4 regions of the Bacillus sp. JJ1127 genome follow, and region 3 is predicted to be linked to each of the others. Evidence: riboswitches for the same ligand, from Rfam matches in the RefSeq annotation. Region 3 holds a riboswitch; each other region holds the start of a gene.
What was found. Region 3 has a riboswitch for S-adenosylmethionine ahead of metK (methionine adenosyltransferase). Riboswitches for the same ligand answer to the same signal wherever they lie in the genome.
Positions count from the first base shown of each region.

Region 1: another riboswitch for S-adenosylmethionine. It lies ahead of V7183_RS07315 (methionine ABC transporter ATP-binding protein); the one in region 3 lies ahead of metK (methionine adenosyltransferase).
Region 2: another riboswitch for S-adenosylmethionine. It lies ahead of V7183_RS02835 (Na+/H+ antiporter NhaC family protein); the one in region 3 lies ahead of metK (methionine adenosyltransferase).
Region 4: another riboswitch for S-adenosylmethionine. It lies ahead of V7183_RS20315 (methionine biosynthesis PLP-dependent protein); the one in region 3 lies ahead of metK (methionine adenosyltransferase).

Region 1 covers NZ_JBALQK010000057.1:4,713-13,014, forward strand. The annotation lists gene sufD (Fe-S cluster assembly protein SufD) at 1-431, opposite strand, end outside; gene sufC (Fe-S cluster assembly ATPase SufC) at 447-1,232, opposite strand; gene metQ (methionine ABC transporter substrate-binding lipoprotein MetQ) at 1,467-2,282, opposite strand; gene V7183_RS07310 (methionine ABC transporter permease) at 2,308-2,973, opposite strand; gene V7183_RS07315 (methionine ABC transporter ATP-binding protein) at 2,966-3,991, opposite strand; SAM riboswitch class I at 4,321-4,430, opposite strand; gene V7183_RS07320 (hypothetical protein) at 4,556-4,900, opposite strand; gene V7183_RS07325 (thioredoxin family protein) at 5,052-5,360, opposite strand; gene V7183_RS07330 (toprim domain-containing protein) at 5,364-5,708, opposite strand; gene gcvH (glycine cleavage system protein GcvH) at 6,166-6,549, opposite strand; gene V7183_RS07340 (arsenate reductase family protein) at 6,591-6,956, opposite strand; gene V7183_RS07345 (phosphatase PAP2 family protein) at 7,362-8,015, shown strand; gene V7183_RS07350 (PTS transporter subunit IIC) at 8,084-8,302, opposite strand, start outside.
Region 2 covers NZ_JBALQK010000020.1:28,442-34,963, forward strand. The annotation lists gene V7183_RS02815 (sodium-dependent transporter) at 1-929, shown strand, start outside; gene V7183_RS02820 (murein hydrolase activator EnvC family protein) at 961-2,217, opposite strand; gene gltP (glutamate/aspartate:proton symporter GltP) at 2,636-3,907, shown strand; gene V7183_RS02830 (DUF402 domain-containing protein) at 3,973-4,491, shown strand; SAM riboswitch class I at 4,639-4,743, shown strand; gene V7183_RS02835 (Na+/H+ antiporter NhaC family protein) at 4,838-6,154, shown strand; gene V7183_RS02840 (GNAT family N-acetyltransferase) at 6,220-6,522, opposite strand, start outside.
Region 3 covers NZ_JBALQK010000160.1:1,012-7,994, reverse strand. The annotation lists gene V7183_RS16400 (molybdenum cofactor guanylyltransferase) at 57-656, opposite strand; gene V7183_RS16395 (MogA/MoaB family molybdenum cofactor biosynthesis protein) at 653-1,162, opposite strand; gene V7183_RS16390 (RNA-guided endonuclease InsQ/TnpB family protein) at 1,264-2,733, opposite strand; gene V7183_RS16385 (hypothetical protein) at 3,116-3,295, shown strand; gene V7183_RS16380 (hypothetical protein) at 3,302-3,490, shown strand; gene metK (methionine adenosyltransferase) at 3,640-4,839, opposite strand; SAM riboswitch class I at 5,005-5,127, opposite strand; gene pckA (phosphoenolpyruvate carboxykinase (ATP)) at 5,355-6,941, shown strand.
Region 4 covers NZ_JBALQK010000226.1:26,599-34,900, forward strand. The annotation lists gene V7183_RS20280 (YqgQ family protein) at 79-279, shown strand; gene glcK (glucokinase) at 300-1,283, shown strand; gene V7183_RS20290 (DUF2759 domain-containing protein) at 1,393-1,566, opposite strand; gene V7183_RS20295 (MBL fold metallo-hydrolase) at 1,736-2,365, shown strand; gene V7183_RS20300 (class I SAM-dependent methyltransferase) at 2,371-3,483, shown strand; gene V7183_RS20305 (ArsR/SmtB family transcription factor) at 3,636-3,926, opposite strand; gene metC (cystathionine beta-lyase) at 4,358-5,521, opposite strand; gene V7183_RS20315 (methionine biosynthesis PLP-dependent protein) at 5,518-6,630, opposite strand; SAM riboswitch class I at 6,729-6,842, opposite strand; SAM riboswitch class I at 7,042-7,152, shown strand; gene V7183_RS20320 (bifunctional homocysteine S-methyltransferase/methylenetetrahydrofolate reductase) at 7,224-8,302, shown strand, end outside.

The sequences.
Region 1 (8,302 bases), on a different contig from region 3:
AGTGCTGTTAAACGATGCTCATCCACTTTCACGCCGCCCTGCATTAAGTACTTTTGTACTAATTCAGCATGCTCAGTTGTAGCTGTTACGATATCTGTGAAAATAACACCTTTTTCTTTTGCTTCATTCGCTAAAGAAACGAATGCAGTTGTACCAGCACGTTGTACTAATACGCTGTTATTTTCGTCGATTAAGTTTTTCACTGCTTCTGGAAGCTCTGCTAAAGAACTTACAGGCTCTTGCTTAGCAGCGTCGCCTTTTCCGATAAAGTCCCATTTATCAATTTTTGTTTTATCAGGCGTTGGCATTGGAAGTTCAGTTGCTTGTGCAAGAGCTTGTAAGCGGAACTCAGTCAACCAAGCAGCTTCGTTTACTTCGCTTGCGCGCTGACGGATTGTTTCTTGATCGAAAGGTAATGTACCGATTGTCATGTTTATGCTCCTCTCTTACGCTTCTTGCTCTGCTGTTTCGTCTTCAATACCTAATTCTTTTTTGATCCAGTCGTAACCTTCAGCTTCTAGACGTTGTGCAAGCTCAGGGCCACCAGATTTAACAATACGACCGTTCATCATAACGTGAACGAAGTCTGGAGTGATGTAGTTTAATAAACGTTGGTAATGCGTAATCATTAGGCAACCGAACTCTTCACCGCGCATTTCGTTAATACCTTTAGATACAACTTTTAATGCGTCGATATCAAGACCAGAGTCTATTTCGTCTAAGATTGCAATTTTTGGCTCAATCATCATTAATTGAAGAATTTCGTTACGTTTTTTCTCACCGCCAGAGAAACCTTCGTTTAAGTAACGTTGTGCCATTTCTGGATCCATTTCTAGGAATTCCATGTTTTTATCTAATTTACGGATAAATTTCATAAGAGAAATTTCATTGCCCTCTTCACGACGTGCATTAATTGCAGAACGTAAGAAGTCAGCGTTTGTTACTCCGCTAATTTCACTTGGATATTGCATTGCTAGGAATAGACCTGCTTGTGCGCGCTCATCTACTTCCATTTCTAATACATCTTCACCGTCGATGATGATGCTGCCTTCTGTTACTTCATATTTTGGGTGACCCATAATTGCAGAAGATAAAGTTGATTTACCTGTTCCGTTAGGTCCCATAATTGCGTGGATTTCTCCACCTTTCACTTCAAGGTTTACACCTTTTAAAATCTCTTTGCCATCGATTGATACATGTAAGTCTTTAACCGTTAATGTAGAACCAGCCATCTCAATACCTCCATTAATCCTCTATATACATTTTAAAAGTTCCTAAAACATTCACATTCTCATTTTATTCTCATTCTAATTTTATATCAAATAAAATGATATCGCAAACAATGAAAAAAAGTAACAATTTTTCCACAAATGTATCTAATTATTCCCTCACATTCTATTATGATACACCTTTCTTCTTATATATAAAGAAAAAAGGGCTGGAAATTTACCAGCCCTTTCCTGCTTCTATTCACTTACTGGAAGTACAGCTCCCTTATATTCTTTATTAATAAAATCTTGAATTTCTTTGGAATGTAATACTTCTACAAGTGCTTTAATTTCTTTCTTATTTTTATCCCCTTTACGAACAACAACTACGTTTGCATATGGAGAATCCTTACCTTCAATTGCAATTGCGTCTTTCTCTGGATTTAATTTCGCATCAATCGCATAGTTTGAGTTAATTAAAACCGCATCGCCTTCTTTATTGTTATACACTTGTGGTAATAAACCAGGCTCAATGTCTGTTTTGAACTTCAAGTGTTTCGGATTTTCCGCAATATCTTTTGTAGTTGCTTTAACAGGTTCTACACCGTCTTTAATTTTTAAAATGCCCTCTTTTTGTAAAATTGCTAACCCACGTCCATGGTCAGCAACAGAGTTACTCATAATGATTGTCGCTCCGTCTGGCAGGTCTTTTAAGCTTTTATATTTTTGGGAATATACACCGATTGGCTCTAAATGAATTTTCCCTGCTACTTCAAAATCATATTTTTTATCTTTCATTTCTTTCTCTAAGTACGGAATATGCTGGAAGTAGTTTGCATCTAAATCTTTATCCGCTAACGATTTATTCGGCAGTACGTAATCTTGGAATTTTTTAATTTCTAGTTTTATACCTTTTTTCTCCAGTAACGGTTTTGCCTGTTCTAAAATAACAGCGTGCGGTACGTTAGAAGCACCAACAACAAGCTCATCCTTACTTTTTTCACTTTTTCCTCCACAAGCAGCTAATCCGAAAATTGACGTTGTAATAAGTGCTGTAAGTAATAATTTTTTCATATTGTAAACACCCTTCCCTTTTTATCTATCGTTTATCAATTCGAGTTGTAACAAAATCCCCAATCCATTGAATAAAGAAAACAACAAGTAATACACAAATTGTTGCAACGATTGTCACATCGTTATTTCCACGCTGGAATCCTTCTAAATATGCGAGTGTACCGAGTCCACCAGCCCCAACAACACCAGCCATTGCTGTATACCCTACAAGGGCAATTGTCGTTACTGTAATACCAGATACTAGTGCTGGCAGTGATTCTGGAATCAATACCTTCCAAATGATTGTGCTTGTTTTTGCTCCCATTGCTTTTGAAGCTTCAATAACCCCTTTATCAATTTCACGAAGTGCAATTTCAACCATCCTTGCATAGAATGGCGCTGCTCCAATAATTAAAGCTGGCAGTGCTGCACTTGCCCCAAGAATTGTCCCAAGGAGAATCTTAGTAAATGGGATTAATAAAATAATTAAAATGATAAATGGAATGGAACGAAAAATATTTACGAACGCTCCACTCACAGTGTGGACCATCTTGTTTTCCCACAAATTATCCTTCGCTGTCATAAAAAGTAATAATCCTAAAATAAGACCGAAAATAAATGTGGCAATTGCTGCGATTGCCGTCATGTATAATGTTTCACCTGTTGCTTCTAGCATTTGATTCCAATCAACATTTAATAGTAGCTTATCCATGTGCAATCACCTCCAGCTCTACTTGCTCCTGATTGATTCCCTCTATTGCTTGCTGGATTGCCGCTTCTTCACCATTTAAGTGAACAACTAGATTTCCATAAGACCCATTGTTCGTTTGAGCGATATTTCCTTGAAGTACACTCACTTCTATATCATCTCGTCTCATTAATCTCTGAAGCACTGGACGTTCTACAGAATCGCCAATAAACTGCAAACGAATCACTTTACCATCTGGATATTTCTCTAGTAAACTCTCAATCGTTTCATTTGTATCATCAGAATCCGTTATCTGCTGTACAAATCGTTTTGTAATCTCCTGCTGTGGATTACGGAATACCTCTAGTACAGGACCGCTTTCTACGATTTTTCCTTTTTCCATTACCGCAACGCGATTACAAATTTTTTGAATGACATGCATTTCATGTGTAATTAATACAATTGTTAAATCAAGACGCTTATTGATATCTAATAGTAAATCTAAAATTTGATCTGTCGTTTCTGGATCCAGTGCTGATGTCGCTTCATCACACAAAAGTACTTTTGGATTATTCGCTAACGCTCTCGCAATTCCAACACGCTGCTTTTGTCCACCACTTAATTGAGATGGATACGCATCGCCTCTTCCTTCTAATCCAACAAGATGAATTAACTCATCTACACGCTTTCTTCGCTGCGCTTTATCCACTCCTGCAATTTCAAGTGGAAAAGCAATATTTTCACGTACAGTTCGTGACCAAAGTAAGTTAAAGTGCTGAAAAATCATTCCGATTTCTTGCCTTGCCTTTCGAAGCTCATTTCCAGTAATTGCTGAAATAACACGATCAGCTATCGTAATCTGTCCGGAAGTCGGCTTCTCTAATTGATTGAATAATCTGATTAATGAGCTTTTTCCAGCGCCACTATATCCAATAACACCAAAGATTTCACCTTTCTCTATTTTCAAATTGGCGTTATCCACAGCAGTGACATCACCGCTTTTTGACTTATATATTTTCTTTACATTCTCTAATCGAATCATGGTGTATCACCCCTTTTTTGTTTAAAAAGCAGAAACAGCTCGTTCAGAATGTAAGGAGGATGGAGCTTCTGACATAGAGGCGCTTTTTGCCTCGTAGGAAGAAGCGAAGCCATCGAACATTCTAACTGCTGAAGCTGGCTTTCTTAGCTCTTCTCCTACAAATTCTGTTGATCTTTTTATGCAGGATACAAAAGTCTTGCCGTTATAGCTAAATGATGTAACGGTTCCTTTTGTTGCTTACATGTCCTCCTCATTCAAACAACAAAAAAACCTTTCTGCTTGTAAAATGAGCAGAAAGGTTTATATGCGTATATCAACATGGTCCCTTTCTCTCATCTCTCAAAGCATTTGCTTTGCAGGAATTGGCACCATTTCAACATAAAAGTTGACGGTTGCCGGGTTTCACAGGGCACAGTCCCTCCACCTCTCTTGATAAGAGAAATCAGATTTAATTTTCGTCTGATTTGAAATTTATGAAATTGTCTATATTTTATGACTTGAATTGTATCAATATACATTCGCTATGTCAACAGATTTTTTTATAAAAAATAAAACTTCAAAATATTAAGCACCTACTGACATCGGCTTACATATATGAAATACAGATTCAAATAATAGCATTGTGCGATACGTTCCAGAATAATGTACACGCCCATTATTAATTAAGGTTTGTAATCGAATATTCCCGGTAACTAGTCGTTGCAAGTCTTCCTCCAAAAAGCAAACAATTTGTTCTGTTCCCCTTGTTTCCTTCAAAACTTGTATATACTCTCTTGAAATTTGAAGTGAATAACACTCATCTCCCAAACGGATATTAATTGTTTTTTCTCCTTGTCTTAGAAGCGGCTCTAAATGATATTGGTTATTAGCATAAGTTACAAATGATTGAAGCAACGAATATAACCCCATTCTAATCACATCCTTCATATCACTTTCTACTAATACCATTCCACTCTGCTAAAGAGCAATCCTGTTGCTTTCTCTCGACAAATAACGGAGCACTGCTGCCTTTAGAGCATATTTCCCAAGAAATATGTCGAGGCGGCAAAAACTTTGCCGCCTATTGTAATTCATTATATAAATATTCAACCGAATGAAATGCATATATTTTCTTCGTCAGTGTCCCATTTTCAAATACAAGTAAACACGGTACACTTTCTATTTCATATTCCCTAGCTAAATGCGGAGCATAGTTTAAATCTAACATCCCAATTTTCAAGTCAAATATTGCTGCTTCTACAACTGTTAACATCTTCTTTGCTAATTGGCATGTTCCACACATTGGTGTATATACATATAACACTGTTTTTTCTTGGTTTGCTATTAGATCTGTAGCTTCAGCACCTGTCCAGTCAATCACTTCTATCATTCCTTACCGTAAATATTCTGTATAAACGTCAATGTCAGCTCCCCATAGTACGTTCGCTAAATGAGAAGATGGCGCAGTCGCCACTTCACGATACGAACGATCAATATAAATATGCTCAGCCTGCGGAAATTCTTTACGAAATTGTTTTCTTAACTTTTCCCCTGCATCATCAGCATCCACTAGCACATATACTTCTTTATCAAAAAACTGATCAATGAGCTCATCCATTTTCGACAAACCAATTGTACCATTTGTGCAAACAATTTCCACCGGTTCTCGAATAATAGATTCAATCTTTCTTCTATCTGATTTACCTTCTACAATAATGACTTTTTCTACATAAATCATATGTCATCACCCGATCACCATATACTATAAAAATAACCTTACTTTAGTATATAGTATATTCGATATTTTCATGTTGTTTCCTGTTTATTTTTGCAAAGAAAAGCGGAAGCGGTTTGCTCAGAATGTGAGGGGGATGGAGCTTCTGACGTAGAGGCGCTTTTTGCCTCGCAGGAAGAAGCGAAGCCACCGAACATTCTAACCGCTGGAGCTGGACATCAAAGAAAAGCGGAGCCGACTGTTTAGCCCCGTTGGCTAAGGTTCTTTCGTACAGAAGACGCTTTTTGTCTTCTTGTGCGGAAGGTTCTTAGAAAGAAGGGGCTAGGAGGCATAGCTGGACAAAGAAAAGCGGAAGCGGTTTGTTCAGAATGTGAGAGGGATGGAGCTTCTGACACATAAGCATTCGTAATACAAAATAAAAAGGACAGCACATAGGCTGTCCTTTTTGATTTAACTAAAATTAGTCTTGGTTTGTCATTTCTGCGTATTGTTCTGCAGTTAATAACTTTTCAACTTCACTTGCATCAGAAAGTTCAATTTTAACCATCCATGCACCTTCGTATGGAGATTCGTTAACAAGTTCTGGTTGGTCACTTAATTCTTCGTTTACTGCTACAACTTTACCACTTACAGGAGCGTATAATTCAGAAACTGTTTTAACAGATTCTACGCTTCCGAATGGCTCGTCAGCTTTAAGTGTTGCACCTACTTCAGGAAGTTCAACGAATACGATGTCGCCTAACTCACTTTGTGCAAAATGAGTAATACCGATAACAACCTCGTTGCCTTCAGTTTTTACCCATTCGTGTTCTTCAGAGTAACGTAAATGATTTGGAATGCTCATGACTGTACCTCCTGTGAATGTATTAATTATGTAAAAATACCTTATTGGTACTTTTTCCACACACTTTCAAACTGCTCTTCGTTAAAACCAAGTGTTACATTCGTTCCATCTGTTACGATTGGACGTTTAATCAACATGCCATCAGATGCTAAAAGCTCAAACATTTCGTCTTCACTTGCATCCTTTAACTTATCTTTTAAGCCAAGCTCGCGGTAACGCATTCCACTTGTATTAAAGAATTTTTTTAATGGCAATTCACTTTTTGCATGTAAATTACGTAAATCTTCTTTTGACGGTGGATTTTCAACAATATGAATCATCTCATATGCTACATCGTTTGCCTCGAACCATTTTTTTGCTTTTTGGCATGTGCCACACTTTGGGTATGAATAAAATGTTACTGTCATAAATTCACCTACTTTTTTACTAACCTTTACCTTTATCATATAGAAAACGTTTTATTATTTCAAACGATTATTCTCCAAACTTTAACTTATTTCGTCACAATTTTCTTTTATCCTGCAAATTTTCCTTATTTTCCGCCATTTCTATCTATAAAATTTTTCTCTCCCGATTCACTGTGTATACGGAACCCGAACATATATCTTAAACAAACGTTTATTTAAATGAATACAAATAAGAAAACAAAAACGAAACGAACGTCCCATATCTAATCTCCCCCATTTCCAAAGTCAAGTGACAAAAATGTAAGGTTGATTCAAAAAAATGTAAGTAAAATCGATAGCCCATTTTGATTTTCTATATTATAATCAATTGAATTTGCTTACATTACTAAAACATAGGAGATCATTATGAAAAAATCTAAGCTTTCATCTTTTCTTCCATTAAGTTATATACTTCTACTCGTACTTGTAAGCCCCCTTTACGATGTACTGAATAAATCTGGCGTTCATGCCGTTGATGTTACAACAATAGTTGATGATTGGATTCCGTTTGTAAAGGCATTTATTATTCCGTATTTACTTTGGTTTCCATACTTATACGGCGCACTCATTTATTACTGTTTTACTGATCGCAAGCAATATTACGTAGCACTAAGCAGCGTGATTCTTGGGAAGCTGACTTGTTTTTCTATTTACTACTTTTGGCAAACTACTGTACCGCGTCCAACAGTTGTAGGAACAGATGCATTCTCTGAGTTAGTTCGCTATATTTATAGTATTGATCAACCTGTAAACTGTTTTCCTAGCATCCATGTTCTCACAACATTCGTAATTATGTTAGTTGCTTATAAGCGAAGAGAACAACACATATGGGAATATTTGATTCTTACTTTCTTTGGTACACTCATTATTCTATCTACGTTATTTACAAAACAACATGCCTTCTTAGATGCGGTTTCTGGTATGGCAGTTGCAAGTACTCTGTACTTCGGTGTGCAACTACTGCTAGTGAACCGAAAAGACACTGTTACAATTCCAGCAAGACAAACTTATAAACTATAATAAAAAAGCAGACTGTGGCTTCTTCAGTCTGCTTTTATCTATATAAAGGAGATTTTCAATGTATTACATTAAGATTGTGGTACAGTCATATCACCGGCATGGATACGACCTGCTTTTCTTAGTACCATGTAAAGTATATAAGAAACAGCTACTGGGATTACGATATAAGTGATGACCAACGCTGGGACAACACTTAATCCTTGGCTAGAAATTAAATTAATTGGTGCAATAAGAGAACTTAACCCAAGACCTGCGATTTCTTTACCTGCTTCCAAATGGAAGAGAAG
Region 2 (6,522 bases), on a different contig from region 3:
CAGTTGGAGCTCAGTTGATTTTTATGCTTTGCACAATTTTTGTTGTAAGTAAAGGTGTAGAGAAAGGGATAGAAAAGGCAAGTAAGTATATGATGCCGCTATTATTTATTTTATTTATTGCCATTATTATTCGTGCCCTTACACTTGATGGTGCATGGGCTGGTGTTGAGTTCTTCTTGAAACCAGATTTTTCAAAGTTAACAGCAGATACTGTTTTGTATGCGATGGGACAATCCTTCTTTTCATTAACAGTAGGGGCTTCGGTAATGGTAACATATAGCTCATATTTAAAGAAGGAAGAGCATTTAGCAAAATCAGCGACATCGATTGTGAGTTTAACGGTATTTATTACAATCCTTGCGGGGCTTGCGATATTTCCAGCAATCTTTGCGTTAGGGGTTAAGCCGACGGAAGGGCCAGGTTTATTATTCATCATCCTTCCGGCTGTATTTGCTAAAATACCATTTGGACAATTTTTCTTTATTATGTTTTTGATTTTATTCTTCTTTGCAACATTAACTTCTGCCATTTCAATGCTCGAAATTGTTGTTGCTTCCGTAGCGAAAGATAATGCAAAAAAACGTCCTTCTGCATCATTGATCATTGGATTACTCATTTTCGTATTTGGAATTCCAGCGGCATTGTCATTTGGAATTATGAGTGATGTAAAGATATTTGGAAAAACATGTTTTGATTTAGTGGATTTTGTGGTAAGTAATGTCTTGCTTCCGTTAGGAGTACTAGCAATTTCATTGTTCGTACCGAATAAAATGAGTAAGGATTTATTAATGAAAGAATTAGAAGTTACAGAAACAAAAGGAAAAACATTATTTAACGTTTGGTTTTTCTTACTGCGTTATATTATTCCAATCACGGTTGTGGTTGTATTTTTAAATGCAATTGGTATATTTAAGATTTTCACAAAGTAAAAAGGCAGGGGATAAACCCCTGCCTTTTTATTTATAATCCGATATAAGGAGAAGGATCAACTGCGTTTGTTTTACCTACATTCCATTCTCCAATATGAAGTTCGAAATGTAAATGCTGTCCGTAAGATTGACCTGTATTCCCCATGAATCCTAATTGTTGACCTTGTTTCACCGTTTGTCCATTAGATACAGAGCGGCTGCTCATATGAGCGTATACAGTTGTGTAAGTTTTACCATTTATACGATGTGATAAGTATACAACATTTCCGTAACTAGAGGATAACTCAGATCGAATGACAACACCGTCGGCAGCAGCTATAATCGGAACTGTTCCAGAAGCGGCAATATCAATGCCTTTATGATTATCTATAGAGCGAGCACCAAATCCAGAAGTTTTTGAGCCAGCAGCTGGTTTAATGAATCCGCTTTTATTTGTATCTTGCGGTGTTGGAGCGGCTTGTCCGCTTTCTTTAGCGGAAGCGGTAGCTTGCTTTTTGGCTTCTTCTGCTTTACGTACTTCTTCCACACGTTTTTCTTCTTCAATTGCTTTTTGAACTGCTTGTCGCTGATTCTCTAAAATGCTTTTTGATTCTTCTAAGCCTTCAATCTCTGAATCTACTTTTGATACTTTAACGTGTAAATCGTTAATGAGAGCTTGTTGCTGCTGCTGATTTGCTTGCAATTCTTGTTGTTTTTGTTCTAGCTTTTGCCCAGATTCTTTCAATTGTTGTTCTTTTTTTTCAACAGCTTCTTTCTCGGATTTTACAGTTTCTTGATCTTGTGTCTGTTTTTTTACGATGTCTGTATCGTTATTTAAAATCAAACTAACGGAATACATATTATCAACAAGGTCTACGAGGTTGTTTGAATTCGTTAATACTTCAGTTATGATATTTGTTCGCGGTTTTTCTTGCATAGATTGTAATCGTTTTTTAATAACTTCTTGACGTGTGTCAATATTCTTTTGTAATTGTTCAATGTGTTTCTTTTTCTCAGCAATGATTTGCTGTGTTTTGCTAATTTCTTTTTTTGTATCGTTTAAATCCGCTTCATTTTTATTAATGGAAGTTGTTAATTCATCGATTTTCTTCTGTAACTCTTGTATTTCTTTCTCCATCTGTTCTTTTTCTGCCGATTTATTATGTAATTCTTGTTGTTTTCCTTCTAATTCTGATTGTATTGTAGATAATTTATCTTGACTTGTTTCTGCGTGTACTGGTGAAAGCAACGGAGAAACAAAAAGAGTTCCTGCTGCTAAAACGCTAAAAGCTGCAAATTTCTTATTCATTGGTGTCTAGCTCCTTTCCCTATGATTGTATATATCATAATAAGAAGAATGCTGTCTATTATTGTAATCATAATGTAAAGAAAATTTTATAAAATTGCTGATTTTTGTCGGAATTAAGGGAATTTTTTGCCTATATTGGTATGTTCTGTTGTGAAAATAAATAGAAGAAATGTTGATATACCTTATAAGGAATCGTTCTCATGTTAGGTTTTCTTACATTGGGTCGTTTTTTGTCAAGAAAATTATTTATATTCACGCAAACTTATTTTGTTGTCAGATTTCATTTTTTGCTTTATCATTTTTAACAGGGGCAAATGTAGTGAATTGTCGAATAATATGTAATACTCTTAATTTCTTGGCTTTATAGAAATAGAGAAAGGTAGAGTTATAGCATCTTTAGAAGGGGGTTACAGCAAGTATGAAAAGAATTGGACTTGCATGGCAAATTTTAATAGGGCTTGCGCTTGGTATTGCAGTTGGGGCAATTTTTTATGGCAATGCAGAAGTAGCAAAGTTTTTACAGCCAATTGGAGATATTTTCATTCGATTAATTAAAATGATTGTTGTGCCGATTGTCGTAGCGAGCATTGTTGTTGGGGTTGCTGGTGTTGGTGATGTGAAGAAGCTAGGGCGATTAGGCGGAAAGACAATTCTTTATTTTGAAATAATTACAACAATTGCAATTGTTCTTGGCCTACTGGTGGCGAATATTTTCCAACCAGGAAAAGGCGTGAATATGGATCAGTTAACAAAGACGGATATTTCAAAATATACATCTACAACAGAGCAAGTACAGAGCCATTCGTTTGCGGATACATTTGTAAATATTGTTCCGACAAATATTATGAAGTCGTTAGCTGATGGTGATATGCTTGCCATTATTTTCTTCTCTGTATTATTTGGTTTAGGGATTGCAGCAATTGGGGAAAGAGGAAGACCCGTTCTTCAATTTTTCCAAGGTGTAGCAGATGCAATGTTTTACGTGACAAACCAGGTAATGAAATTCGCACCGTTTGGGGTATTCGCATTAATTGGTGTAACGGTTTCTAAATTTGGTCTTTCGTCATTAATTCCATTAGGAAAATTAGTTATTGTCGTTTATGGATCCATGATATTCTTCGTTGTAGTTGTATTAGGGCTTACGGCAAAATTATTTGGAATTAACATATTCCAGTTCTTTAAGATTTTAAAAGAGGAGCTTATTTTAGCTTACTCTACAGCAAGTTCGGAGACGGTTTTACCAAAAATCATGGAGAAGATGGAGAAGTTCGGTTGTCCGAAAGCAATTTCATCTTTCGTTATTCCGACTGGTTACTCATTTAACTTAGATGGATCTACATTATATCAAGCAATCGCGGCAATTTTCTTAGCACAAATGTATGGTATTCATTTATCAATCACAGAGCAAATTACATTAATGCTTGTATTAATGGTTACATCTAAAGGGATTGCAGGTGTACCTGGTGTATCATTCGTTGTATTATTAGCAACACTTGGTACGGTAGGAATTCCAGCAGAAGGTTTGGCATTTATCGCAGGTATTGACCGTATTTTAGATATGGCACGTACAGCAGTTAACGTAGTAGGTAACTCTTTAGCAGCTGTTGTTATGTCTAAGTGGGAAGGTCAATATGATGAAGAAAAAGGACAAGCCTATTTAAAAGAGATTTCAGAAAAACAAGTAGCATAATAATTGTTGTAAAAGCCCTCGCATAAAATGTGGGGGCTTTTCTGTATAGAAAAGAGGGGAGAATAATGAAACGGAAATATGGAGATGGTTTTTCATGGAAACGGTTAATAGAGAAAAGTTATGAAGTGAAAACAATAGAGCAAGGCATGTTAGGGATACTGCATATGCAAAAAGTGAAAGAGCCTAGTTACAAGCAATATAATAATCAAAAACTTTGCATTGTCAATGATGGACACACATGGGTGCAGTACTTCATCAACGGTAAAAACTTTGCGATTACAGCTATGCTAAATGAAAAACGGAAATTAGTACAATATTATATTGATGTAGCAAAAGAGTTTAAAATAGATGAGAGAGGTATGCCATATTTCGATGATTTATATTTGGACGTAGTGCTATTACCTAATGGCGATGTATATTTGCTGGATGAAGATGAATTAGAAGAGGCCTACATAGATGGAGATATTTCTAAAGAGGAATATAACGTAGCGTGGGATACGGTAAGATGGCTTCTCGAAGTAATTGAAAAAGAAAATTTTCCCTGGATTGCAATTTTAGAAAAAGAAATTCAGAAATTAAAGTGACCATTTTCTTTTCGAGATGCTCATTTATTCGTGTTTTTGTAAATATCAAAAAATACCAACTGTTTTTATACAAATAATAATTGACTTTTGATTTGTAAGCGAGTAAAGTTAGGGAAGAAATTATTATCAAAAATAAAATATGAAACCTTCTTATAAAGAGAGGCGGAGGGACTGGCCCTACGATGCCTCGGCAGCGGACTCAAGATGGAGTGCTGTGCCAAATCCAGCAAGCATGTGCTTGAAAGATGAGAAGAGTGTTTCTTATAGATGTATAAGACCTCTTCTTTTCGGAAGAGGTCTTTTGTTATTGATTAGAAAAGGTTTAAAACTAGGGAGAGATGATACTTTGAAAGAAACGAGAGGAAATGGTTTAGCTTTATTGCCGCTTGGAATATTTTTGGCACTATTTATTGGTTCTGGAATTATTACAGGTGATTTCTATAAATTACCGATACTCGTAGCGATTTTAATTGCTGTAGGGGTTGCTTTGGCAATGAATCGTAAAGAAAGCTTTACAGCAAAAGTTGAACGGTTTGCCAAGGGCGCTGGTAATCCGGATATTATGATTATGGTGTTAATTTTTGTACTTGCAGGTGCATTTTCTGAAACTGCAAAAGGAATGGGTGGAGTTGACTCTACAGTAAATTTAGCACTGTCTATTTTGCCGCAAGGATTTATCGTTGCAGGGATTTTTGTTATAGGGGCATTTATTTCATTAGCAATGGGAACTTCGATGGGAACGATTGCCGCGTTAGCACCAATTGCAGTAGGGATTAGTCAGCAAACAGATATTTCTATTGCATTAACAATGGGAACAGTTGTTGGTGGTGCGATGTTTGGCGATAATCTATCATTTATCTCTGATACGACAATTGCAGCGGTTCGTTCGCAAGGAACTGAAATGAAAGATAAGTTTAAAACAAACTTTTTAATTGTGTTACCAGCAGCAGTTATTACGATTATATTATTAGTTTTCCTTACATTAGGAAACCATACGGAAATGAAAGCTCATACGTTTGATTGGGTGAAAATCTTGCCATATGCAGGTGTGCTTGTTACAGCGTTACTTGGGTGTAATGTTCTTGTTGTATTAGCAGGTGGAACGGTTTTATCAGGAATGATCGGTTTGATAGATGGAAGTTATACATTGGCAAGTTTCTTTAAAAGTGTAACAACGGGAATCAGTGGCATGATGGAGTTAGTACTATTAGCAATTTTAATTGGCGGGATGGTTGAAATCATTCAATATAATGGTGGTATTCAATATCTAATGAATATATTAACACGTAATATTCGCTCGAAAAAGGGTGCAGAGTTTGGGATTGCTGGCTTAGTTAGTATGACGAATATGTGCACAGCAAATAATACAATCTCTATTATTTTCACTGGACCACTTGCGAAAAATATTGCAGATCAATATGAGATTGATCCACGAAAATCAGCAAGTGTATTGGATCTTTTCTCATGTTGTGTACAAGGATTAATTCCATATGGAGCACAAATGTTGACGGCAGCAGGGTTTGCTGCAGTATCTCCAATTGAATTGCTACCATACGCATTTTATCCAATTTTAGTTGGAGTATGTGGTATAGTTTCTATTTTAATTGGTTTTCCTCGATTTTCAAAGGTAGCGGAAAAAAAGCAATATCATAAAACAGCATAACTTTAATGTAAATAATGTAGAATAAAAAACGCTCAGACAATAAATACTGGGCGTTTTTTTGTTACTTATAAATCTTTTTTTAAATAGTAATGTTTATAATCTCTTCCTACATTATCAAGGACACCAAACTCTTTATAACCATGCTTTTTATAGAAGTCTAATGCTTGGAAGCTTAAAGTATCTACTTTTATGAAGTCACATTTTTTCTCTAAAGCGATTTTTTCTACTTCTAACAATAATTTAGATCCGTATCCTAATTTACGGATGTCTTCATCAATCATAAGAGTATGAATCTCTAACCAATTCCAGCAAACCTCACCTAATAGTCCCCCGTGAACTTTGTCATTTTCATCTTTAAGAAATAAATG
Region 3 (6,983 bases):
TTACTGTAAATATTGTTTTGGGAAAGAATATATTTCTTAACTTGATGGCGCTGGAACTACTCAGCTCCTTTTTTATGCAACTGTATATATTCTTCTTTCGTATTCACATTCACGAACCATTCTTTTGGCATATTTATTTCTTCTCCTATCACATACTTTACGTTACACTGTGATAAAAGTTGTCCCATGCTTCGTTTGTCTTCCTCTAGCAGTGTATAGATTTTCTCTTTCACACTCCAGTGATACGCCGCTAATAATGGCTGTTTCCTTCCATCTATAATTGGAACAATCGCCTCATAGTCATCACTCATTTGCCCTACTAATTCCGTAGTCCACTCACTTGAAACATTTGGCGTATCACAAGGAGAAACGATATACCATTCCGCCTTAATTTGTTCCATTCCTGATACAATTCCAGCAAGTGGACCATTCCCACGGTAAGAAGGAATATCTTCTATAACAGGAACCTCAACTAAAGTAACCATTCTTTCTTTTATATTAGGATGAGTAATCACAACTACATCTTGGATGGTCGTTTTCATTACCTTAACGATCTGTTCGATAAAAGTATGCCCTTGCCAATTTGCTAATGCTTTTGGCTCCCCAAAACGTCTCGACATACCACCTGCTAATACAATGCCAGCTATTTTTTTCATTGACGGTACAACTCAAATGTAATGTGTCCTAGCTCTGGTAAAATCAATTTATTCATCGCAAGACGAACGGCTCCGCTAGAACCCGGCATTGAAAAAACAACTTTTCTGCCAATTGTTCCCCCAATTGCTCGACTTAACATCGCTGCACTTCCGATATCCTCTAAGTAACTAATCATACGAAACAACTCACCAAAACCAACGATTTCTTTATCTAATAATACCGAAACAGCTTCAATCGTCACATCACGCTTTGTAATACCTGTTCCTCCGTTTGTTAATACAACATCAACATCCTCTTGATGATAGCCAAATAATACAGCTTGCTGAATGCTTTCTTTATCATCTTTCACAATTTCATAAGCTGTCACCTTATGCCCTGCTTCTATTAATAGTTCTTTTAATAACTTACCACTCTTATCTGTTTCTTCTGTACGTGTATCAGAGATTGTGATAATTTTACAGCGTACTTCTTTTGGCGCTTGTTTTTTATGTTCTGTTACGCTCATTTCTCTTCTCTCCTTCTGATGAACTATTCTTCATTTTATCATATCGTATGAATACTCCCCCACTTAGCAAAGCTTGAAGTGGGGGTTTCTAACGTTTCGACCTAACGGACGATTAACGTCAGTGGAGTTAACACACTAGCGAGCTGTTTCACGCCTAACCCCTCTATCCCGTTTGTCCATGCATTCGGGACTACTTTTCGTAAAATATTAGCCGCAGCGTTTACATCTGCGTTGATTCCGATTCCTTTTGCAGAACGATACATACCACGCTTCATTCGTTTTCCTGAAAAAGTTGCATTTTGGTCATTTGTTCCATACGTTGGAATACAGTCATGATCTAGAAAACTTGCTTTTGATGTGTAGGATTCCTCGATTACAACAACTTGAATGCCTACCGCATTTGCTTTGTATGTAATCATTTGAATCAATAAACTATGCGGGATATGGCAAAATGTTTGGTTATTTTTCTTTCCCATATCCGTTTCTTGTTTCCAACTTTTGTTTTGACCAATAACGATTTTGCAAACTTCCTCTTCTTGAGCTAGTTTTACAATATGATGACTCGCTTTATGGAAGATGTCTTTTATTTTCAGGTAACGCTTTTGATGAAGTTTTTCTATTCTTTTAGAAGTGAAAGGTCCTTCATTTATTTGTTTACCTTGTCTTAAAACACTTGTAAAATGGCTCTTCATTTTATTGTAATATTGATTTATGCTTTTGACATGTTTGCCCTTAACAAGTACAGGCTTCATCCCTGTGTTTGTTACGATGGTTGCAAGGTTATCAATCCCTAAATCAATACTCATATAACGACCATTCTCTTCAACGGATTGGTGTCCTAAAGGAACATCTATCACTAACTCCACCACATATCCATTGTATTTTGGGATAACACGAACTTGCTTCAGTTTACCTTCAGTAAACCCCAATTTCCCAATGTTTAATTGCAATTTTGTCTTTGGAAACTTTAAAAACTTTTCATTTTTAATGACACAATCTTGATTTGTATACAAGACTTCCTTTTCAGAAGAACGAATATACTTTGGAATTCTAGGTTTTCCAGTATATTTGTTGGGATTCTTTTTATAATTTTTTAAACTAGCAAAAAAAGACTTCCAATTTTGGAATACATTTTTCATGATTGATTGACTAGATTGCGTAGGCAAAGCACGATAATCCTTCTGAATCATCGCTTTAAATAATGCATCCAGAAAATGATAATCTACATAAGGTTTTTCTGTAGTTGGTTCTGAAAACAAATTACATTTCACTTCTTTTTGTTTTTCTTTTAGTTTTGTTTTCTCTTTTCCCAATTTCTTTTGATAGGTAAGAAGTTGTGCACCATTCATCTTCCCAATGTTTTTATCAATTGTATCCAAAACTTCTTTTTGTAAGGGTTGCAATTCCTTATCTTGTGTCAAACCTGTATACACTTGTCGTATATAAAAGTTTGTCGTGTTATACATGTTTTTAGCGTTTTGGCAAGATTCTTGAAAATAAGAATACATACGATGTCCTTTTTTAATCCAAATCTGAAGAGTTTTATAATTTATTTGATTTTCCGTTGTCATTTTTTCACCTCCTTGTTAAGGGTATTATACCAAAACAAGAACGTATGTTTCTATATTTTTAGCTTGAAAATAATATATTTTTTCGATTCACCTCACCACCTTCACATATGTTTAGAGGTGGGAGTCCTCTCGAAAGATATGATAGAAGTTCTCTCAAATGTGCAGTACATCACATTTACATAATTATCTAGTGGACGCCTAAAACATTATGATACAATATTGGTATATATAACCATAAAAAAGAGGTCCTATGATTCTAACCGTACATACTTAACAAGTACAGCAATTCCTCTCTTACTCGCTATTTATTTCATTGCATTTAAATTCGCACGAAGCAATCTGATATATACCAAATAATTTTTCATAATTAGGGGGCTCGTTCATGGAACTTTATAAAAAACTCACAACGGTATTTATCCTTCTATTTGTCGCTTCCATCAGTGCTGGAATGGCGCTAAAGGATGCTGTTCCATATTCAGCAATTGGTGGCTGGGGATTTGCAACACTATTTTTACTATGCAGTGCATTTTGTGCTGGAAAAGCTCGCCAGAAGAAAGGATGATGACCAATGTTCTGGAAAAAGCCAACACTTTGTAAATCATGTGGTAAAGAGATTGAAACTTATGAAAAATCGTGGATTCATATGCCATTACCCGCAAGCGGGATGACAAATATAAAGAAATATATTGAGCTTGAGGGTGAAGTATATTGTGGTTCATGTGTCGAAGTAGTCAACTATCCACCACTTAAACGCTAACACGTTTTGAAGTGGGGGGCTTATAAAAAGTCCTGGGTATGCATTACATACATTACAACGTTATTTACAATCTGCTAATAAAGGGAGCTTTATGTATTTTTACAAATAAAAAAGCTTTGCGCGAAGGCGCAAAGCTTTTTCTTCCTATATTATAGACCAGCTTGCTCTTTTAAAGCTGCTGCTTTGTCTGTACGTTCCCATGAAAGATCTACATCAGTACGTCCGAAGTGGCCGTAAGCTGCTGTTTGTTTGTAAATTGGGCGACGTAAGTCTAACATTTTGATGATACCAGCTGGGCGAAGATCGAAGTTGTTACGAACTAGTTCCACTAGTACTTCTTCAGATACTTTGCCAGTGCCGAATGTATCAACTGAAATTGATACCGGTTGTGCTACGCCGATTGCGTATGCAAGTTGTACTTCTGCTTTGTCAGCAAGACCAGCTGCTACGATGTTTTTCGCAACATAACGAGCTGCGTATGCTGCAGAACGGTCAACTTTTGTTGCATCCTTACCAGAGAATGCACCGCCGCCGTGACGAGCGTATCCACCGTAAGTATCAACGATGATTTTACGTCCTGTTAAACCAGCATCCCCTTGTGGTCCACCGATTACAAAGCGGCCAGTTGGGTTAATGAAGAATTTCGTTTCTTCATCCATTAATTCTGCTGGTACTACAGCTTTAATTACGTGCTCTTTTAAGTCACGATCGATTTGTTCCCATGTAGCTTCTGGATGGTGCTGTGTAGAAATTACAATTGTATCGATGCGTACTGGCTTACCATTTTCATCATACTCAACTGTAACTTGCGTTTTACCGTCTGGACGTAAATATTCTAATGTTTCATCTTTACGAACTTCCGTTAAACGACGAGCTAATTTGTGAGCAAGTGAGATTGGAAGTGGCATTAATTCTTTTGTTTCATTACATGCGAAACCAAACATTAAACCTTGGTCTCCTGCACCAATTGCCTCAATCTCAGCGTCAGTCATTTGACCTTCACGTGCTTCTAACGCTTGGTCAACACCCATAGCGATGTCAGCAGATTGCTCATCGATAGATGTTAAAACTGCACAAGTTTCTGCATCGAATCCGTATTTTGCACGAGTATAACCGATACCTTGGATTGTTTCGCGAACGATTTTTGGAATATCTACATAAGTAGAAGTCGTAATTTCCCCCGCTACCAATACTAAACCAGTTGTTACTGTTGTTTCACAAGCTACACGTGCGTTTGCGTCTTTTTCTAAGATCGCATCTAAAATTGAATCAGAAATTTGGTCACAAATTTTATCTGGATGTCCTTCAGTTACAGACTCAGATGTGAATAGATGACGTTGTTTTGTCATGTGGTAAACCTCCCTACAGTAATTGTATATATTGTACGGAACTCATCCTTAACTTGCCACAAACTGCGACATTCATATATTCCCACACAAGTATAAAGAAAAACCTTTCCTATTATATAGAGGAAAGGTTTAATTTGCTACTTGCATACTGCTTTTTGCCCTTCGCTCTTATCGTTCGAGACCTTTAGCCTCGCACAGGTTTTAGCACCTATTCACTTGTTTATTACCATTACAAGTGAGGTTGCTGGGCTTCATCGGGCCTGTCCCTCCGCCAGCTCGGGATAAGAGAGTATCCGTCCCAACCTATACTAAAGAAATGACATTCATTTGTCAATTAATATTCACATATTCCTACAAGTTTTTCGCAGTGTATTTCGAGCAAAATATTAATAGGAAAATATTGCATTCGCACAAACAAAAATAAATAAATAGTATACATTATTTATATGATTGTGTTATACTCTTAGTGGGATTACGAGAAACATTTCATAAAATGAAAAGGATGGTATATAAATATGAGTACTGTGAATGTCCAAATTGGATTACATGAATTACTGAACGGAAGCAATGCACAGGTTCAACTAAGCGTTCCACAGTTAGTGGAAAAAGTATTAATGAGAAACGAAGGAAAATTAACTTCTACTGGCGCTGTTTCTGCTTCAACAGGTAAATATACAGGACGTTCTCCTAAAGACAAATTTATTGTGAAAGAAGCATCGGTTGCAGACAAAATTGCTTGGGGATCTGTAAACCAACCGATTTCTGAAGAACATTTTAATAAATTATATACAAAAGTGTTAGAATACTTAAAAGAAAAAGATGAACTATTCGTATTTAAAGGATTCGCTGGTGCTGACCGTAACTATCGTCTTCCAATTCAAGTTGTTAACGAATATGCATGGCACAATTTATTCGTACATCAATTATTTATTCGTCCGACTGAAGAAGAAGAAAAAAATCATGAAGCACAGTTTACAATTGTTTCTGCACCAAACTTTAAAGCAGATCCAGCAATTGACGGCACAAACTCTGAAGCATTTATTATGATTTCATTTGAAAAACGTATCGTACTAATCGGTGGTACAGAATACGCTGGAGAAATGAAAAAATCTATCTTCTCCATCATGAACTTCTTACTTCCAGAACAAGATATCTTTTCTATGCACTGCTCTGCAAACGTAGGTGAAGAAGGTGACGTAGCCTTATTCTTCGGTTTATCTGGAACAGGTAAAACAACATTATCAGCTGATCCACAACGTAAATTAATTGGTGATGATGAGCACGGCTGGTCTGATAATGGTGTATTCAATATTGAAGGCGGTTGCTATGCAAAATGTATTAACCTTTCTCACGAAAAAGAGCCACAAATCTTTGATGCAATTAAGTTTGGATCAGTATTAGAAAACGTTGTAGTTGACAACCAAACACGCGTTGCAGATTATAATGATACAGCATTAACGGAAAATACACGTGCTGCATACCCAATCCATGCGATTGACAATATCGTATTACCAAGTGTTGCAGGACATCCAAATACAATTATTTTCTTAACTGCTGATGCATCTGGCGTATTGCCTCCAATCAGTAAGTTAACGAAAGAACAAGCTATGTACCATTTCTTAAGTGGTTACACTAGTAAACTAGCAGGAACTGAGCGCGGTGTTACATCTCCGCAAGCTACATTCTCAACTTGCTTCGGTTCACCATTCTTACCGCTTGACGCATCTCGCTATGCGGAAATGCTTGGTGAAAAAATCGAGAAACACGATGCAAAAGTATTCTTAGTAAACACTGGCTGGACTGGTGGCGAATACGGCGTTGGAAAACGTATGAACTTAGGTTACACTCGCGCAATGGTGCAAGCTGCACTAAATGGTGAACTTGATAAAGTGGAAACAGCAAAACATGACATTTTCGGTCTTGAAGTTCCACTTCATGTACCTGGTGTGCCTGATGAAGTACTAATGCCTGAACAAACATGGGCTGATAAATCTGCTTACAAAGCAAAAGCACTTGAACTTGCTGGCAAATTCAAAGAAAACTTCAAGAAGTTCAATAGCGTTTCTGAAAGCATTATCAACCTTGGCGGTCCAATCGCTTAATTTACCTTTTACTGTATGAATGACCCTTTACTCATATGAATA
Region 4 (8,302 bases), on a different contig from region 3:
TTTCTTGTTGATTATAATAAAATATGTGAACGTTTTCTTATTATATTTCCATAATAAGTGTACATAGAGGGTGATAAAATGATATCGATTTATGATATTCAGCAATTACTAAAAAAATTTGGAACGATCATTTATACAGGTGATCGAATCGCTGATTTACAATTAATACAAGATGAGCTACGTGAATTAAATCAATCACAACTGATCGACCCAAAAGACTATCAAACAGCTTTATTTTTAATAAAGCAAGAGATTCAAAAAGAGATGAGTAAGGAATAGAAAAAGGTGGGTTAGCAAAAATGGAGGAAAAGTGGTTAGTGGGTGTTGACCTTGGCGGGACAACAATTAAATTAGCATTTATTAATGTATACGGTGAAATTTTACATAAGTGGGAAATCCCAACGAATACAAGTGAGCAAGGAAAACATATTACATTAGATGTAGCAAAAGCAATTGATGAAAAGCTAGAAGAATTAGGAGAATTAAAAAGCAAGTTAATCGGTATTGGTATGGGAGCTCCTGGTCCTGTACATGTTGCTTCTGGAATGATTTATGAAGCAGTTAACTTAGGATGGAAAAACTATCCGTTAAAAGACTTATTAGAAGTAGAAACAGGTTTACCTGTTGTAATTGATAATGATGCAAATTTGGCAGCGCTTGGCGAAATGTGGAAGGGTGCTGGTGAAGGAGCAAAAGATTTAATTTGTATGACACTTGGAACTGGCGTTGGTGGCGGTGTGATTGTAAACGGGGAAATCATACACGGTGCAAGCGGTGCAGCTGGTGAAATTGGACATATTACAGTTGTTACAGAGAATGCATTTCCTTGTAACTGCGGAAAATCTGGATGCCTAGAAACAGTAGCTTCGGCAACAGGTATTGTACGTATTGCAATGCAAAAAATACAAGATACAGATAAAGAAAGTGTACTGCGCTCTATGTTAGAAGAAGAGGGACGTATTACATCAAAAGATGTATTTGAGGCACTTGGACAAGGTGATGCCTTGGCAGGGGAAGTTGTAGAAAAAGTAGCTTCTTATTTAGGACTAGCGGTAGCCAACCTGTCTAGTACGTTAAACCCTGAAAAAATCGTAATTGGCGGCGGCGTATCAAAAGCTGGTGATGCACTATTACAGCCAATTCAGCGCTATTTTGAACAATATGCATTTTCACGTGCTGTTAAGAGCACAAAGCTAGCGATTGCAGTGCTTGGTAATGATGCAGGTGTAATCGGTGGAGCTTGGCTTGTAAAGAAGCATAAATATGAAGCAAAAACGATATAATTATTGAAGATAATGATGCCTAGTAATTAGTAGAATAATGAGAAGAGGAAGGGTGAATCCCTTCCTCTTTTTATGCAATATCTTGATGGAGAATAGAACTGAAAGTGAATTAATGAGTTGGCGGGTACCCGCTATTTAGGACAGTCATGACTGTAAACCATCCGAAAACAAGTACAGTTGCAACAGCAAAGCCGCCTGCAAGTAGATTTTTTTCACGTAACGTTCTAAGGGTTGCGAATACAGCTAACAGAGTGACTAACCCAAAAATGATAACAAGCCCCATATATGATCCCCCTCTGCTCTCTTATTCTTTTGTTTGAGTTTTTGAAATATTCCTTCTTTTTTATTGTACATGTTTTAGAAATGGTTGTCGAGATAGCAACATTTCTTTTCTTAAGGGAAAGAAATGTTGTATCATAAAAGTAAGTTCAACAACTGGAGGAGATTTGAAAATGAAGTGGATACAAATGCCGCTAGGACCATTACAAACAAATGCATATATTTTAAGCAATGATCAAAAAGAATGTATTATTTTTGATCCAGGTAGTGAAGGTGAGAAACTTGTAACGTATTTACAAGAAGAACAATTAAAACCATTAGCAGTTTTATTAACACATGCTCATTTCGATCATATTGGTGCAGTCGATGCAGTGAAGGATGCGTTTTGTATCCCGGTATATGTACATAAAGAAGAAGCGGATTGGCTAGGTGATGCGACTGTAAATGGTTCACAAATTTTTATGATGAATCGAAGTATTACAGCAAAGCCGGCAGATCATATCATTGATGGAGAAGGAACGTTAACGATTGGATCTTTTACATTTGAAATGTTTGAGACACCGGGACATTCTCCAGGTAGTATTTCATATTATTGCAAAGAGGCAAATGCTGTATTTTCAGGAGATGTATTATTCCAAATGAGCATTGGCCGCACGGATTTACCAGGCGGAAGCTTTGCAGAATTAATCGGAAGTATTGAAGAGAAATTATTTGTACTACCAGATGACACGGCTGTGTTATGCGGACATGGTCCGGAAACAAATATTGGCTTTGAAAAAGAAAATAATCCGTTTTTACAATAAGGTGCATGGGGATGGAGCTCGTTTTAAGAGAATGGATGGAAAGGGAGAAGGATTATTCAATTTCATATGGTACATATATGAACCTTGCATTGTATGATGAGAAGTACGGATACTATATGAAAAATCGTGAGAAAATTGGAAGGAAAGGTGATTTTTTCACGAGTAGTAACGTCTCTTCTGTGTTTGCAAGGACATTTGCTCACTTTTTTATTCATCTTGTCCAAAATGGAGAGGTCGCGCCAAACATTTGCGAAATTGGAGGAGGAACTGGGAGATTTGCCTACGATGTTTTGCAGGAATGGAAACAGTTATCTCCAGAAACCTTCACAGATTTACGCTATTCTATTATTGAGTTGAGCCCTTTTCATAGGAAATTACAAAACAATCAACTTGGCTCATTTCTAAATATTTCTCAGCATGAGTCCTATAAAGAGTTAGGAGATTCTTTTACAGGAATTGTTTTTTCGAATGAATTGTTTGATGCTTTTCCTGTTGAGGTAATTGAGAAGCGGAATGGTATTTTGTATGAAGTAAGGGTTACATATACAGAAGAAGGAAAACTTACAGAAGTATTAAGACCGATAGAAGAAAGACTACGGAGTTATTTACGAAGACATCATATTCAGCTTTTTGAAGGACAGCGTTTTGAAGTCCCAATAGCAATGGAAAACTATGTACAAGAAGTTGCAAGATGGCTCAAGAAAGGTTTATTTATCACGGCTGATTATGGGTATACAAAGGCGGAATGGATGCATCCAGCGCACCGTGAAGGAAGTCTAAGGGGATATTATAACCATAGGCTCATTCGAAATCCTCTTGAGTATTCAGGAGAGATGGATATTACAGCGCATATCCATTGGGATGAGCTGAAGGAAACAGGGGCAATGCAAGGCCTTGATACAGTATGGCACACAAAGCAAAATGAGTTTTTACTAGCGGCGGGGATACTAGAACAGCTTGCTAGTCATCAAGATCCGGATCCTTTTTCTGAGAAACAGAAAACAAATCGTGCGATTCGCTCTATGATTTTGAATGGAGGAATGGGTGATGTCTTTGATGTTGTTATTCAAAAAAAGGGGATGCAATTTTTTAATTTGAAGCGTTATTTGTCTATATAGAAAAAACAAGACACAGAAAGTTTCTGCGTCTTGTTTTTTAATACGACTTTTAGTATGTAGTATTGTATATTTCCTCTCATGATATATATTTATATTAAAGATATGAGATGAAAAATATAGAATACGCCCTTTTTTTCTCTGTTTAATAATCCCTAACCTAGTAATACGTGAACAAGTTGAATAATTGTTTCATTTTCTACTTTGTAGTAAATTTCTAATCCTTTTCTTTCACTAGAAACGATTTTAGCACTTTTTAATTTTGCTAAATGTTGTGAAATTGTGGATTGTGGCATGTTTAAGCCTGTGTACATTGTAGAAACGTTACTTGGACCTCGTTCAATTAATCCCTTTACAATACATAAGCGAACAGGATGAGCAAGCACTTTTAGTAACTCTGCATTACTCTCATATAGTTCTAATTCTTTTTGAAAGGTTTCTAACATGTTTTTTTCCACCTCCGTGTAAGCTGTTATACCATACTATTCATACCAAAAAATTAAAGAAAAGAAAATAGTTGTTGCAGAAAAAACGTTCTAAAGTAAAGAAAATGTAAGAAAAGAGACTCTAGTGTAAATAAAAAAGATAAATTTGTACATTTTGTAAAAAAGATGTTTTTGATTAGAAATTGTAATACGTTGTAAAATTGGAAAGATACGGATATACTTATAACACAAGTTTATCATGATTTTTTTGTTCTTTCAAATTAATATACAAAATTTTGAAAACAATACTAAAAGGAATTTTGTACCCTTATATAGAATATGTATCAGCTTAGAAAGATGAGGCGTCTAAACATTGGAAGAGAAAAAGAACCTGAATTCAGGTTCTTTTTTGTATTGCATCTTCATGTTCAAATGTAGCAAAATCAAAATTCCTATGCATTCACAGGTTCCTCTACATAAGAAAGAGCATTTTCAAAGTCAGAAATTAAATCATTTATATTCTCGAGGCCGACCGATAAGCGAAGTAATGAATTAGAAATACCTCTTTCATCTCGCACTTCCTGAGACAATGCTGCATGGGACATCTTAGCAGGATAAGAGAGAATCGATTCAACGGCTCCTAGGCTAACAGCAAATACAGGGAGTTTTACTTTAGATAGAAATTGGTGCAGTGCATCTTCTGATTGTAGTGCGAAAGATAGAACAGCCCCAGCAGATTTTGCTTGTGATTGTTGTACGCCATAACCAGAATGTGATTCTAATCCAGGATAATATACATTTTGGATTTTTGAATGCTTTTGTAAATAATGAGCCATTTTATTTGCATTTGCTGCTGAGTATTCGAGACGTACGTGTAATGTTTTCATCCCGCGAAGTACGAGAGAACAATCTTGAGGTCCTAATATAGCACCAAAGGCATTTTGCAAGAAGCCAAGTTTTTGAGCAAGATCTTCATCTTTTACAACAGCTAACCCAGCTGTAACATCACTATGCCCAGCAATAAATTTTGTGGCACTATGAAGTACAACATCTGCTCCAAGCTCAAGGGGTTTTTGGAATAGAGGCGTTAAAAAAGTATTATCAACAAACGTAAGGGCCCCAGCAGACTTTGCTAATTTACAAACAGCACGAATATCAGTTACTTTTAATAGTGGATTGGATGGTGTTTCAACATAAAAGACTTTTGTGTTTGGTCTAATACTTCGCTTTACCTCTTCTATATTTGTCATGTCAACAAATGTATATGAAATACCGTAACGAGAGAGAACCTCTGTTACAATACGATAAGTTCCGCCGTATACATCTTCTGAGATGAGAACATGATCCCCTTGTGAGAGAAGGAGAAAGGAAGTAGAAATTGCCGCGATTCCAGAAGCAAAGGCAAATCCTTTTGTTCCACCTTCTAATAAAGCAATGATATCTTCAAGTGCTTCACGTGTTGGATTACCAGAGCGACTATAGTCGTATTTTCCAAAAGTATCTACATCAAATTGGTGAAATGTTGACGTATTATAGATGGGAACGTTAACAGACCCAGTTTGTGAATCATGTTTATATTGGTTATGAAGCAAGAGTGTATCTAAGGAATAGCTCATATTCTCACTCCTTCTTTTACATGTGTAATAGCTTGCTTTAAGTCTTGAATTAAATCATCACTATTTTCAATGCCAACGGAGAAGCGAAGGAGGCGATTACATACACCGCGTGCTGTTCGCACTTCTTCTGGAATATCAGCATGTGTTTGAGTGGCTGGATATGTCATCAGACTCTCAACACCGCCAAGGCTTTCAGCGAATGTAATTAGTGATAAAGATTGTAAGAAGGGATTTATCCATTTTTCATCACGAAGGCGAAATGAAACCATACCACCTTTTCCTGGATAAAATACATCAGTTACACCATCTTCGTCGTTTAAATAAGCAACAATTTTATTCGCATTTTCTTCATGCTGTTTCATGCGAAGGGCTAATGTTTTCATCCCGCGAATTAATAACCACGAATCAAATGGACTTAATACAGCACCAGAAGCATTATGATAGTGGGCAAGTTCTTCGCAGAGTGTTTGGCCTTTTGCGACGACAAGGCCGCTTAGTACATCATTATGACCACCTAAATATTTTGTTGCGCTGTGAAGGACAATGTCTGCGCCTTCTGTTAATGGCTGTTGTATATAGGGAGTATAGAAAGTATTATCAACAATTAGAAGTAATCCATGTCGTTTTGCGATGGCTGAGGTAGCCACAATATCGGTAACTTGCATTAATGGATTGGTAGGCGTTTCTATAAAAATAGCCTTTGTTTGAGAAGTGATGGCTTGTTCTATTTGGTTAATAGATTGTGCATCTACGTATCTACAGCGAATATCCCACTTTTCTTCATGCTCAGAAAATAAGCGATAAGTACCTCCATATAAGTCTTCTGATACGATAAGTTCATCACCAGAACGGAATAAGGAAAGGACGAGAAGAACCGCTGCCATTCCGGAACTACAGGCATACCCTTGTTCACCTTCTTCTAAATCAGCAATTGCGCGCTCTAAAAGATCACGTGTTGGATTTCCAGTTCTTGAGTAATCAAATCCGGTAGATTTTCCGATTCCTTCATGGCGATAGGCTGTTGAAAAATAAACAGGGGGATTAACCGTTCCAGTTGTCGTCTCACTTCGATTTCCAATTTGGGCTAGTTTTGTTTCAATTGTTGACATGTAACATTCCTCCTTTATGAAATAAAATACGAAGTTTAAAGTGGTATAAAAATAAAAAAGCCTTCTAAGAAGAAGGCTTTCATTCGAATATAGTCTTCTTCTTATCTGTCAAATTTTTTTACAATTTGCTGGAATTAGCACCTTATTAACGAATCGCGTTAATGGTTGCTGAGGCGTCGTCGGGCCAGTCCCTCTACCTCTCTGGATAAGAATATTTTGTATGAAATTTTATTATGTTTTTAACTGTACAACAAAAGATAATTGGATTGCAACTTTATTTTAAATGTTTTTTATTTTCTATCAAATCACGTTGACTTTTATTCTATCGGATGCTAAATTTATTAGAAAATTGATAAACATGTTAAAAGGTGAGCACATTTCCTTTTAATAAAATAAATAGTTAAAGACAAACTCTTATTACGAGCGGTGGAGGGAAAGGCCCTGTGAAACCCAGCAACCTTCAAATGAAATGTTTGAAACGGTGCTAATACCTGCGAAACGAACAGTTTTGCATGATAAGAGGAGGAACGATAATGTCCCCCCTCTTCAAGGTGAAGAGGGGTTTTTTATATTAATAGAAAAGAGGGAGAAAAGTGAAATTACTAGATCTATTATCAAAAGGTATCGTGATAGGTGATGGTGCAATTGGAACGTTATTACACTCACATGGTTTACAAAGTAGTTTTGAAGAATTGAACTTGTCTGATCCAGATTTAATTATATCGATTCATAAACAATATGTAGCTGCTGGTGCAGATGTTATTCAAACAAATACATATGGTGCAAATGAAGCAAAACTGCGTATGTATGGACTAGAAAATCAAGTTGTTCAAATTAATAAAGCAGCAGTAAAGCTTGCGAAAGCAGCTGTGACAGACAAGAATGCTATTTTAGGGACGATTGGTGGGATGAAGCATATCGGAGCCGTTACAACGACTGATATGGAACGAGAATTTATGCTACTTGAGCAGGCTGGAGCTTTATTAGAGGAAAAAGTTGATGGGCTATTATTAGAAACATTTTATGATGAATTCGAATTGTTTCATGCAGTAAAAGTGTTACGAAAACAAACGGATATTCCGATTATTGCACAACTAGCGCTTCATGAAGCAGGCACAACGCAAAATGGTAATGATGTAAATGAAATATTAACAGGGCTTTTAGATTACGGTGCAAATGTAGTCGGTTTAAACTGTCAATTAGGACCGCTTCATATGACGGAAGCTTTCAAAATGATATCGATTCCAAAGAATGGTTACTTGTCGGCTTATCCAAACGCAGGTCTTCCAAACTATGTAGAAGGACGTTATTTATACGAAGGAAGCCCTGCCTATTTTGAGGCGATGACACCGAAATTTATTGAACAAGGGATTCGGTTATTGGGCGGTTGTTGTGGTACAACGCCAGCACATATTAAAGGGATGAAACGTGCAATCACGAATGAAACACCCGTTACAGAGAAACAAATTTTTCAACGGCCGCAAGTCATTCATACACATGCGAAACGTTCACGCACTCATGTTACTCTTGCAGAGAAAGCAAAGAAGCAAACGACAGTTGTTGTTGAATTAGATCCCCCTAAAACATTGGATACACAGCGCTTTTTTGAAGGTGCTAGATTATTGAAAAGAGCAGGTGCTGATGCGATTACGTTAGCAGATAACTCGTTAGC